4 regions of the Leptolyngbya sp. PL-A3 genome follow, and region 4 is predicted to be linked to each of the others. Evidence: predicted binding sites of a transcription regulator. Region 4 holds the regulator's gene; each other region holds the start of a gene.
The links. Region 4 encodes NtcA, which controls nitrogen genes in cyanobacteria. Its sites were predicted from a motif close to TTTGTANNNNNNNNTACAAA; they were not measured.

Region 1 (3,154 bases), on a different contig from region 4:
AAGCCAGCCCCATCGCCCTGACCCCACACCATGCGCTCATGGTAGGTAGGGGTGATTTTGCGCCGCTTCATCAACAGGGAACCATCCGCGTCGAAGATCAACTGCGTGTTATACAGCGATCCTCCGTCACGCTCGTTCACCCCTAACACAACCACCATGGCGTAGGAGCGCGCTGCCCGGCTGACCGCGTCCACCACAGGACCCGGTACCGTCACCGCCTCCTCATACAGCCGCATATGCTCGGCCCCCATCAAAACAGGGGGTTGTACAAAGGAGAAATAGGGATAGTAGGGAATGAAGGTTTCAGGAAAAACCGCCAGTTGCACGCCTTCCTTGGCAGCCTGGGCGATCGCCTCCAAGACCTTTTCCGTTGTCCCTTCCCGACTATACAACACCGGACTCAACTGTACGGCTGCGGCTCGAATGGTTTTGGAATAATCCAACATAAGTTCGTGTGTGAGAAGCGAGGATGAGTTCGGCATCACAAAGACACCGCAACACGAAACGGGTGTTTAACGGTCTGCTAGGGCAAATTACGTTTGTCTGGCTCTAAACCAGGGTTTTAATCTTTTGGGTAAACGATAGGTTGCCCAGTCTTAACAATGAACTTCGTGGGTAAGGGCGAATAGCCATTCGCCCCTACAGGTGTTGATTAGAGCGTCCAGGTATCAATAATCAGTGCGCCATCCTTGCGGTGCATGAGCACCAAGTCCAGCACATCCAGGGGATTGATGGGCCGAATTCCGGGAATGAGCGACGGTTCACCATGACCATAGAGTGCTTGCAGGGCAAAGCGGCAGGCGTAAACCTTGCCACCCTCTTCCATAACTTTTACCAACTGGTTGTTGAAATTCTGGTGGCCTGGAAATGCCGCATCGCCCAGCTTGGGGAAACCCCGTTGTACCCCCAGAGTTACCCCTGGCCCATAGAGCAACACCGAAGTTTCGAACCCTTTGCGGATCAGACGCGTGGCTTGCAGCAGATTCACGAACCCAATCGAACCCTCGAACGCAACGGTGTGGAACGTTACCAGGGCTTTTTCACCCGGCTCAGCTTGAACATCAGGAAATACTTTCTCTTCGTAATCAACGAAAAAGTCACCTGTCTGGTGGGCAGGAGTGGTTACTTCAGGCATGGAGGGAAGTCCTTAAATATCGAGAACGAGCAAGCAGAAAACTGTGGAGTGTTTGAAGGAGATTCATGAACCACATTTAGTCAGCACCTTACGGGGGGTGAAAGGTTGTCCCTGTATCTGCTTTTACAAAATCGTTAGATCTGGCTGTATCGATAGGGGATCATTCTATTGCAATGGAATGATGGAGTGATTTGTGCGATCGCCCCTATCGAAAGTGCCAGGTTTCTTACCTCAGGTCTGTAGTGATCATGCCTTAACGTAACCTGAGTTCGGGTTAAGGGCGTTTTCGAGTGCCGCGCAACGCGCGGCACTCGAAAACGCCCATTTTGGCGTGCGCTTTGCGCACGCCAAAATGAGCACTTCAGCTTATCCCGAACTGAGGTTAACGTATGAATGGGATGTAGTGGAAGGGGCGCTTCGTGCCCCTTCCACTACATCCCATTCATACGTTTAAAGCACTACCTACTATTCAAATCAATAGGTAAATCGACAAAAACTTTGTGATAACGCTTGAGTCAACCTGCCCTACCTATAAATACCGCTAAACCTCCACGTTCTGTAACGCAAAGTACAAGGCTGCACGGAATCAGCCCTTAAGGTGCAAACACAGCACTCCCAAGCAAACATTCCTGAGGTTGCGATACATGCGGTCACACTATCCGGTTGTCATTGTGGGCGGTGGGCAGGCAGGTTTATCGATGAGCTACTGCCTGAAAGAGCGCGGCATCGAGCATCTTGTCTTTGAGAAGTATCAAATTGCCCATTCCTGGCGCTCGAAACGTTGGGATTCCTTCTGCCTCGTAACACCCAACTGGCAATGTCAACTGCCGGGTTTTCCCTACACGGGAGATGACCCCCAAGGCTTTATGGGACGGGATGCGATCGTCGAGTACATCGTGAACTATGCCCGCTCTTTTGAGCCGCCCATTCGTGAAGGTGTGGAAGTCACCCGTCTGCGGCAGGGCGAAGCGGGTGGCTTTGAAATCGACACCTCCATTGGTGACTACACCGCAGATCATGTCGTGATCGCGACAGGTGGGTATCATAATCCCCGAATTCCAGCGATCGCCGAACGCTTCCCTGATTCCATGACTCAACTGCACTCATCCCAATACAAAAATCCTGAATCCTTACCAGAAGGTGCGGTATTGGTGGTGGGCACAGGGCAGTCAGGTTGCCAGATCGCGGAGGACTTGCATCGGGCTGGACGGCAAGTGCATTTATGTGTGGGGAGTGCGCCGCGATCGCCTCGTACCTATCGGGGTAAAGATGTGGTGGATTGGTTGGATCAGATGGGTTACTACGATTTGCCTGTAGATGAACACCCCCAAAAAGACGGTGTACGCGCCCGTACCAATCATTACGTCTCTGGCCGCGATGGGGGCAAAGAAATTGATCTGCGCCAGTTCGCTACCGAAGGAATGCAGCTTCATGGTCGCCTACTGCGAATTCAAAATAACCAATTGGAGTTTGGCGACGATCTGAAGACCAATCTCGATCAGGCTGATGGTGTCGCCGAGAGCATCAAGCGCACCATCGATACCTTCATCGAGAAGCACCACATTGAAGCGCCTACTGAGCCGCCCTATGTGCCCCTGTGGGAACCGACGGAAGGGGAAGAAGCGATCGCACTCCCCGTCACCGAAATCAGTACGGTCATTTGGGCCACAGGCTATCATATGGACTTTCGGTGGATTGAACTGCCTGTTTTTGATGGCAAGGGTTACCCAGCGCACAATCGGGGTATTACTCCCTTGCGTGGCCTCTATTTTTTGGGCTTGCCCTGGCTCTATACCTGGGGCTCGGGTCGCTTCTCAGGTATCGCCCGCGATGCCCACTACCTGGTAGATTGTATTGCTTCGCGCCATCAAGTTACCCCTGTTGTGATGCAAACGGTCAATGAGGTTGCCATCGGCTCATAGCTTAGCCTAAAGGCTTTCAGCCTTTAAGGTTGGGTGAATGCTGGGCTGGAATGATGGCCTTAACTACATCTAGAAAACGCTGAATGGTAGGAGAGAC
Region 2 (3,154 bases), on a different contig from region 4:
ACGTGTGGCTTCCACGACCGGCGTACTATGCAGACCGTATACCCATACCAACAGATCGCCCAAGTAGGTTTGAAATAGTACTGCACCTACCAGGCCCACACTAACGACTAAATATGGAATGGGAAGCTGTTGCTTTTCCTGAGTGCGGATAACGTAGCGCCATCCTGTAACGGCGGCTAAAAAACCAGATAATGACCAGCCTAATAAGGTATGTAAGTTGAGGGTAGAAACTGCGGAACCATAAGGTTCTGCCAAACCCGCTTCAATTTGCCCGAAGATAACTGCAATAAAGATCGAAACCGTTGCAAAAGATAAATTCCACCAGCTCACTTCATAAAGCCGAGAATTCTTGGTGAAATATCCAACTAAATCACAGAACACTGCAAATAACACCATCGCAATGACAAAATGCACCACGATGGGATGAATGGTGTCAGGATAGGGCAGATTGTGTTCATTAAGGGGAGGAAGATACTCAAACACAGCTTCTTACGGTGGGGGTGCAGTAAGCTCCCAGCAAAGATGAACGTACGAGTTGGCATGCATTAGGTAATACTGCCAGTGCTTCAGTACGTTCCCTGGGAGGCTCTGTTTGGAGAGTAACTCCACCTCTTGGGTTACAAAATCTGTCTAAAGAATGAGAGCTTGCTTATAATCTTGAATTGAGGCTGTTTGCTTTAGAATTCGTTTCAAAACATTGAGTTTTCATGTCTTTTTAGCAGGAAAGATCGAGTCTTTTAAACACTTATTAGTTTCTGCCTTTTAAACAATTTCTTAAGAGTTACAGCGCTTTGCGCTTGAATAAAATGCAGCTATTTTTGTAGGACCCTCGCGGAGCGAGGCTCCTACAAAAATAGCTTGTACCTCATAGGCTTGAAAAGTGCTGTATAGGATTTTTTAGTTCAGGAGGCATAAGAGATGGATGTGGGACAAAGTTTCATATCTATTCTTCTTACCTCACTAAACCGGAAAGGTTTATGGTGCTACGCGCTGGTAGGGTTCTGGGCATGTGGATGGGGTGTGGTAACAGGGGTACTTTGTGCCTCTGTTACCACACCCTATCCACATGTTTGAAACATGACCTAGTTGGTTATACGAGAAGCTTTGGAGAGATTAATAGCTGGGGATTCAGCAAGGGCGATCGCCCCAAAACCCAGATCCCTCACCTGCATGGGATCTCAGGTAACACATTGTTAAATCTGACTGAAACTGCAACATTTGATACATTTTGGCGTGAATGTCTATATGTAATCTAAGCCAGAAAATATATGTCCAATAGGGCTTGGCTCGCAAATTTGAAGATGTGCACAGAATAATCAGGGGTGCTGAGTAAAGGTGAAGCTTGCTTACGGCCTCTGGATTTCTTGTTTAGCAAGGCTTCCATCTCAGCCTGCCAAAATTTGCCAGTCAGTTCAAAATTGACATGCCTGCACCACGACTCAAAGAGCGTTACCCATGTTGCTTTCAATCGTAGCTCTTGCAGCTATCAGTTTAACTCTATCATTGGGTCTTTTTCCCCAGGCAGTGCTAGCGCAGACTCCTGATCCCTTAGAAGTCGCTGCAACTGCTCAGGTTTCTGCAGATACAGCTTTCATGCTGATTTGTGCGGCTCTGGTGTTATTGATGACACCAGGATTGGCTTTTTTCTATGGTGGCTTTGTTCGCTCCCTCAATGTACTTAATACATTGATGATGAGCTTTACGATGATGCTATTGGTTGGTGTGACCTGGGTGTTATGGGGATACAGCCTGGCCTTTGCACCAGGCACTTCCTTTATTGGCGGGTTGGAATGGTTATTCCTGAATGGCGTTGGCTTAGAAACTACCGATTACCTGGTGGGGTCTCAGCCAGAGGCGGTTGTGTCCTACGCCCCTACCATTCCCCATGAAGCCTTCATGATGTATCAGGGCATGTTCGCGATGATTACGCCTGCGCTGATCTCGGGGGCGCTGGTAGAGCGCATGAAGTTTCGGGCTTACTTCCTGTTCACGTTGCTCTGGTCTATCTTTATCTACTGTCCCTTAGCTCACATGGTTTGGGCCAAAGGTGGGCTCATGGGCCTATATGGTGGCTTCGGAGCCCTTGACTTCGCAGGAGGCACCGTAGTCCATATCAGCTCTGGAGTTTCTGCTTTCGTGGCAGCGATCATGCTGAAAAACCGTAGAATCTACCCCAATCGTCTGGTTGCTCCTCACAACGTGCCCTTCATCATGTTGGGTGCCGGTCTACTGTGGTTTGGGTGGTTTGGTTTCAACGCAGGTAGTGCCCTGGCTTCTGGTGGCTTAGCGACTGCTGCCTTTGTCGCGACCAACTGTGGGGCCGCTGCTGCTGGCCTTGTGTGGATTTTGATGGAATGGTCTCTAATGGGTAAGCCGACTGCTGTTGGTCTGGCGACTGGTGCTGTTGCAGGTCTCGTGGGGATTACCCCGGCCGCTGGTTTTGTCACCCCCGTTGCGGCTCTGCTGATTGGTGGTATCACGGCCTTCTGCTGTTTCTATGCCATTCGTATCAAGAACAAGCTCGGCATTGACGATGCCCTCGATACGTTCCCAGTTCATGGTGTGGGCGGAACTATTGGGGCTATCCTCACGGGTCTGTTTGCGACCACAACGGTGAATGCGGCGGGTGCTGATGGTCTGTTCTATGGCAATCCTGGCCAGTTGTTCAAACAAATTGCGGCGGTATTAATTGCTTATGCGATCGCGGCCGTTGGTACCTTTATCATCATTAAGCTCCTGCAAGCGACTGTAGGTATTCGTTCTTCTGAAGAGGTCGAAGCTCAGGGTCTGGATCCCTTTGAGCACAGCGAGATTGGTTATGGCGAGTTTGGCATCATGGATATGGCTTCCTCTTCCCATAGCAGTATCGATAAGTCTCTGAAAGACGGCTAAGTTCAAATTCAGTTCAATAGCCAGAAAGGTGCGGCGCTTAGCGCCGCACCTTTTCTTTGGGAAAATGCCTTGATAACAATGCCTTTACCCGCACTGAGGCTACCCAGCAATACCCCACTGACCGAATAAGAATGCGTAGTCCATTGCGATCTCCTTCAGGTGCTCATAGCGGCCTGAGGCACCGCTGTGGCCTGCGCCCATGTTGGTTTTGAGCAGCAGCACATTCGAGTCGGTTTTGAGCGCGCGGAGTTTGGCTGTCCAC
Region 3 (3,154 bases), on a different contig from region 4:
AGCCCTAGTGCCGCGATTAACAAAACGGCACCGATACTGATGCCATTAAACAGGCCATCAAACAACCCTTGCCACACTGGCTTTCTCCCTATGAATTCTGGCTATTGCCACTCTGAGCTAGGGCAGAAGGATTCATCTGCACCGTATCCACCCTTTCCCTCTGCCCTATCCAAGAGTGGCTACAGGTATAAAAAGAGGGCGGCAGCCCAAGCACCGCCGCCCTGAATCAGACGTTCAATTTAGCCTTTGAACTTACCGCCCTTCGCGGGATCGGTCCAGTCGCAAGCGAAGCCCTTGGTTTCCGGTACATACTGGTTCCAGGGCAGCGGATCAACGGGGCCATCGGTGGAGTAAACAATATTAAACAGACCGTCGTCACGCACCTCACCAATTCGCACTGTCTTGGTGATGTGGTGAGCAGCGGTCATCTTCACCGGCCCTTCGGGAGCGGCGAACTCCTGGCCGATAGCCGCAGCACGTACCGCTTCCAGGTCAGTGGTGCCTGCCTTCTCAACAGCCTGCTTCCACAGATAAACCATGATGTAGGCCGCTTCCATGGGGTCGTTGGTTACGCGGTCTTCGCCGTACTCTTTCTTGAAGTCGGCAACCCACTTGGTGTTTTCAGGGCTTTCAACAGTCTGGAAGTAGTTCCATGCGGCATAGTGGCCGATGAGGAACTCTTTGCCAATCTGACGCACTTCTTCTTCCGCAATACTCACCGACATGGTGGGATACTTGTCGGGGGTGAGGCCTGCGCCCTGCATCTGCTTGAAGAAGGCCACGTTGCTGTCCCCGTTCAAGCTGTTGAAGATCACGCCACCGTTGGGTAGAGCCTGCTTGATTTTGGTGATGATGGGAGTAACTTCGGTGCTACCCAGGGGCAGGTAGTCTTCACCAACAGTTGCGCCACCCTTCGCTTTGAGCTGTTCTTTGATAATCGTGTTCGCGGTACGGGGGAACACGTAGTCAGAACCCACCAGGAAGAACTCTTTCCCTTTGTTTTCGAGCAGCCAGTCAACGGCAGGCTCGATTTGCTGGTTGGGGGCAGCTCCCGTGTAGAAGATGTTCTTAGAACACTCTTGACCCTCGTACTGCACGGGGTACCAGAGCATGTGGTTCTTAGACTCAAACACGGGTAATACAGCTTTCCGGCTGGCCGAAGTCCAGCAGCCGAAAACTGTTACGACCTTGTCCTGATCGATCAGCTTGGTTGCTTTTTCTGCGAAGGTGGGCCAGTCAGAGGCACCATCTTCAATCACAGCCTCGATCTGCTTGCCCAGCACCCCACCTGCGGCGTTGATTTCTTTGATAGCGAGTTGCTCAGCTTCAACGACAGTGGTTTCACTGATGGCCATCGTGCCGCTTAGGGAGTGAAGAATCCCGACCTTAATCGTGTCACCACTGGCAGCCGCAGGCGAAGCGCCCGCAGCAGGCGAAGCCGCAGGCGACTCGGCTGTGTCTGAGGAAGAACTTGCACACGCCTTCAACAACATACTGGTTCCGAGAGCAGCGGAACCATAGACCAGGAACTTACGCCGATTAAACTGCATGGACATTAAATTTTGTTCTCCTAAGAATCAGGGAAGGGAACGCAACGAAAAGGCGGAGGAAATTCTATGCATTGTCGAATCAGCACAGATACTAGAGCGGCGTAAGACCTCTTTTTGTGTCCTAGGATACAAAATCTGCCTTGGGGGGCTAGCGAAGATTAAATTACCATGCTAAGTCGATAAACAACTCCTATAGTCGGCGTGCAATGACCCGATTAGAACACTAATTTATCTAATTTCCCAAACGTAGAAAAATTCGTTCTGAAGGTTTCTTTGGCGTAAAAGGGGCTTAAAACAAGGCAGAGAGGAAAACTTCCACGCTCCCTCTTTGTTTGTTTGTTGCCATCCCTTTTATGTCTGGCTCAGGCGCCGATTGAAATCTTGGAGAATGTTAAATATTGTGTGCCTAATTTCCCTTGGTTCGGTTGCCACTAGCACTTTAAGGAACTTGAAAAGCTTATTTAGCTCGTATCCGTCTATACATCACGGAGAGAGAATGTATGGATAAATGAAGACTGAAATAAGTCTAAACCATCTGTAAGTAGGGGTTAGAAATAATTTGAGACATGGTTTAGGGATTTTTGGGTGAGCGATCGCCCCCTCAAACCATTTCTATTCCAACAAGTCCGGAATCACGTGTATTCTCCCAACCTTTAAGGATATCGTTAGAGTCATGAAAACATGCCGATGTTTTGATGTGGGGAGTATGAGTATCCCCACATCAAACTAGACAAAGCTAGTTGTTCAACTAGGATTGAAACACTTTCTTTGTTTTGTAAATCGCTGTCTTGGCAGCAAAGTTTAGCGCGCTGTTCCTCTTTAAAATCGATTTAAATCTCTTTTCTCCGGGCCACTTTTTCCCAGGGTTAATAGGCTCTGTTAGAACCTCAGGCCACATACTTTGAATTAGTTTTCGAAAGAATTCATAGTTCGGTGTCAATCTCTTTGAAGGATTGATCAGTAGGAGGTGGGCGATCAAACTTCTGTTATTGCAGGGGCATATCTCTTCTATGGCAATATCCTTCTGGAAAGGCTGGTCTGCTCCCCAGTTGCCCAATCGTTGCTCCCAATAGAACAGATCGAGCAGAGGAACCCCAGAAGATTCTGAATAATCAGCGGCGTCTTCCAACCATGCTTTCAGTTCTGATCGGACGAATTCATTATCTGTTGCGTAGTTGCTAAAGCAAACTAGCATGTCTAATGATACTTTCCCTTTCATAATGCCAAAACAGGTTTTGGCAACTGCATTCGCTCCTCCGTTAATGCTGATGTAGTTTCTGTCTTGCCAATGGTAGTAGTAATGCTGAATATGAGTCGTTTTCGTTAGGATGGGCGGAATGATATGCTCCTGTTTGTATTCAGCTAGGAACGTATCGTTCAGAGATTTTGGTGTAAGGCCTTCATAGTTGAGTCCCAATGTTTGGGCAAGACGGCTCGGGATGATCGTGTCTGGAGCGTCAACCTTATGATTAAATCTGAAATACTCAATCTTATCTTTAAAGTCTTTAGATGCTGCTAGCAAAACTCGACTATCCAAACCTGCTGTTAAAGCTAGCTTCAATGTCAACCCTCTGTTTATTAGGGCAGCAAAAGTACCTTTCAAA
Region 4 (3,154 bases):
ACGACGTATTCCTGGCGATCGCTCAATTGATTTAGCAAAGACTCCACCTGATTTGAGGTGACGGCTAACACCTGACGATCGACAGTGGTTGTACCCGGAATGAGCCGTAGCAGAGCGGCCCGGTTCGCGTTTTGGAGTAACTCCCGCACGACCTGAGGTGCACTATCGGGGTCAACAATTCGGACTAGATTCGCGCTCAACGGCTGGTTACGAAGCAATGCCACATTCCCCTGACGTAACCCCTGGAACTCGCGATCTAGATCTGCGATTGCCTGAGTCAAAATTGTGCGCTGAGTTTCCAGCGTACTCAACTGAGCTTCCCGTTCGGCAATCTGACGGTCGCGTTCGGCAATCTCCTGTTCGCGTTCGGCGATCTCCTGTTCGCGTTGGGCAATTTGCTGGTTGCGATCGCGCTGCAACTGGTTGATCTCGCTGCGTAACTGACGGGCCTGTTGCGTGACGCTCTGGAGCAGCCCGCGGGCCTCCTGGAAGCTGGCATCTACCTGTTGCAGCTGAGCTTCGGTGGAACTTAGACGTTGGCTCGTCTCCTTGAGCCGCTGCTCTCGAGCCTGGCTCTGGGCGATCGCCTGCTGTAACTCTCGATTTGTCTCCTGAAGCCGCCGCCGCGCCTGTTGCTGTTGTCTCAATGCCAAATCTCGCTCAGACTGAACCTCCTCCTGCTCCGTACGGGCCTGATCCAACTGTTCCCGAGCTGTCGCCAGGTCATCCTGAATCTGCTCCAGCTCAAAAACCCCTGTCCGTAGCTGATCACTGATCGCAAACAAGATACCAAAGGTCACCGCCGAAATCACGATACCCGTCAGGATAGTAATCAGGGTGGCCGTCTGCCGAGGCCGCAGGTTGAACAAACTGAGACGCGCTTTACCTACACGCATCCCAAGGCGATCGCCCACCGTGGCAATTACCGCCCCTAAAATCAAAATTGCTGCAATTAATACAAGCCCCGTGGTCATTCCCGGCTCTGTCTAATACAGCTACAGCCTACTGCATTCTGCTGAGTGTTTTGCGTGTAATTACGGGATGTGAAACGAGACTCTGTCAGGGAAGGGTGCAGTGCATCTTTCCTCAACGAAAAACAAAATTTTATGGAGGAGGGTTGTTTCACAGCCCTCCTCCATAAAATTGGGTTACGTAAACTGCTGGCTCAACGCCACCGGGTTGTAAACCGTAATTTTTTTCTTGTGGATTGAAATCATCTTGTCCGTCCGGAGTTCCCCAAGTAGGCGGGTAACGGTGACGCGGGTAGACCCGATGGCCTCGGCGATCGCCTGGTGCGACAACTTCAGGTCGATGGTGATCCCCTCCGGGGTCGGCACGCCAAAATCCCGGCAGAGAATGAGCAGGAAGCTGACCAATCGCGATCCCATATCCCGGTGGGCCAGGGTTTCAATCATCATTTCTGTTTGCAAAATCCGAGATGACAGACCCTTTAGCATCAACATAGATAGCTCTGGGTGCTCTTTCAAGGCTTTTTCTACCTGTTCGATGGGCACTGACAACAGTTCTGCGGGGGTAAAGGCGACAGCATGGTAAAAGCGATCGGCCCGCTGCCCAGTAATCAGTGACAACACACCAAACACACTATTTTCCCGTAGCAGCGCCACGGTGATCTCTTCCCCGGCTTCATACACCCGAGACAATTTGACTGCACCCTTCAACAAAAAGTACACACGCTCTGCCGGGTCTCCGGGGAAGAAGATGGTTTTGCCACGGTCGAAGGTCTCCACCATCGGCGGGAAAACACCACCACTTAATTGACGAAAGACATCCGCCAGAGGCTTATCTTGTGCCACAACCATTCCTCTCGTCCTGCCTAAACCGTAGTGAGGGGGCTAATCAAATCCTGCTTCAAGTCAGCAAAAGTTGACCGAATCATGACTTTAGAACACTTAAACTAACTTTAGAGCTAGTTTTTGTATCGAAAATTACGTTACAGAGCGAACTACCTCAAGTTACACCCCTGGTGCCCAAAAATATTGCCGTAGATTGGCTGCGATCGCATTATTTGCCAGAAGACAGAGGCCATAGACCTGAACCATGAGATTCACTTAATAGTGAATAATATCTCGTCAGAGTGTATTCTTTTATTAAAACTAAATTTTGAACGGATTAAATAACAATGAGCTATCTCTCCATAGCACTTTGTTATTTCATGTCTCTCCCAACCCAAAAATCAAATTTTGCTGCTGCTTTCTAGCGGCAAAATTAGGGCTCTGAATTGGGTGAAGTACGCAGCCAGTAGTAAAGGGAAAGGTTGGGCGTAAAGCACTCAACCTTTCCCTTTACTACTGGCTTGATGTGACAGCCAGAAAAGCGAGTTCCCGAAGTCTCCTCTCCGCCCCCTATCGCGACGATCCCTCTTTCTTGTATTCTGAAGGGCGCTTTATATTCCATACCTCCTCATTCCCATGCTGGATTTAACTGGAAAAAATGCCCTCGTAACTGGCATTGCCAATAACCGCTCCATCGCCTGGGGCATTGCCCAGCAACTCCACAAAGCGGGAGCCAACCTTGGCATCACCTATTTGCCCGACGAGAAGGGCCGTTTTGAAAAGAAGGTGGGAGAGCTGGTTGAGCCTTTGAACCCCTCTATCTTTGTTCCTTGTGACGTTCAAAACGAGGAGCAGGTGGTTGCCGCCTTCGACACCGTGCGCGACAAGTGGGGTCGTCTTGACATTCTGATTCACTGCCTGGCCTTTGCCAACAAAGAAGACCTGACTGGCGACTTTAGCAATGTCTCCCGAGGCAACTTCAATCTGGCGATGGAAGTCAGTGCCTACTCCCTGGTGCAACTGTGCCGGGCTGCCAAGCCTCTGATGACAGAGGGTGGCTCTGTCGTGACCTTGACTTACCTGGGCGGTGTGAAGGTCATTCCTAACTACAACATGATGGGGGTGGCAAAGGCTGCACTGGAAATGAATGTGCGCTACCTGGCCTCAGAGATGGGCCCCCAGAATATCCGTGTGAACGGCATTTCCGCTGGACCTATTCGCACTCTGGCTTCCTCAGCAGTCGGTGGCATTCTAGATATGATGCGTCATGTAGAAGAGGTTGCCCCTCTACGCCGCACAGTTACGCAAGAGGAGGTCGGAAATGCTGCAGCATTTCTGTGTAGCCCTCTAGCAAGTGGCAT

Region 1: NDI52_RS05540 (MSMEG_0572/Sll0783 family nitrogen starvation response protein) is a predicted target of NtcA. The motif match lies at 1,246-1,265, and genes of this name have one in related genera.
Region 2: NDI52_RS05405 (ammonium transporter) is a predicted target of NtcA. The motif match lies at 1,245-1,264, and genes of this name have one in related genera.
Region 3: urtA (urea ABC transporter substrate-binding protein) is a predicted target of NtcA. The motif match lies at 1,664-1,683, and genes of this name have one in related genera.

The regions. Positions count from the first base shown of each region.
Region 1 covers NZ_JAMPLB010000004.1:194,727-197,880, reverse strand. The annotation lists gene NDI52_RS05545 (Nit6803 family nitrilase) at 1-446, opposite strand, end outside; gene NDI52_RS05540 (MSMEG_0572/Sll0783 family nitrogen starvation response protein) at 653-1,135, opposite strand; gene NDI52_RS05535 (MSMEG_0569 family flavin-dependent oxidoreductase) at 1,780-3,057, shown strand; gene NDI52_RS05530 (LysR substrate-binding domain-containing protein) at 3,074-3,154, opposite strand, start outside.
Region 2 covers NZ_JAMPLB010000004.1:160,874-164,027, reverse strand. The annotation lists gene NDI52_RS05410 (DUF2231 domain-containing protein) at 1-483, opposite strand, end outside; gene NDI52_RS05405 (ammonium transporter) at 1,456-2,892, shown strand; gene NDI52_RS05400 (S9 family peptidase) at 2,992-3,154, opposite strand, start outside.
Region 3 covers NZ_JAMPLB010000032.1:62,883-66,036, forward strand. The annotation lists gene NDI52_RS21610 (branched-chain amino acid ABC transporter permease) at 1-77, opposite strand, end outside; gene urtA (urea ABC transporter substrate-binding protein) at 240-1,556, opposite strand; gene NDI52_RS21620 (hypothetical protein) at 2,299-3,154, opposite strand, start outside.
Region 4 covers NZ_JAMPLB010000012.1:91,185-94,338, forward strand. The annotation lists gene NDI52_RS11865 (DUF3084 domain-containing protein) at 1-974, opposite strand, end outside; gene ntcA (global nitrogen regulator NtcA) at 1,149-1,820, opposite strand; gene fabI (enoyl-ACP reductase FabI) at 2,430-3,154, shown strand, end outside.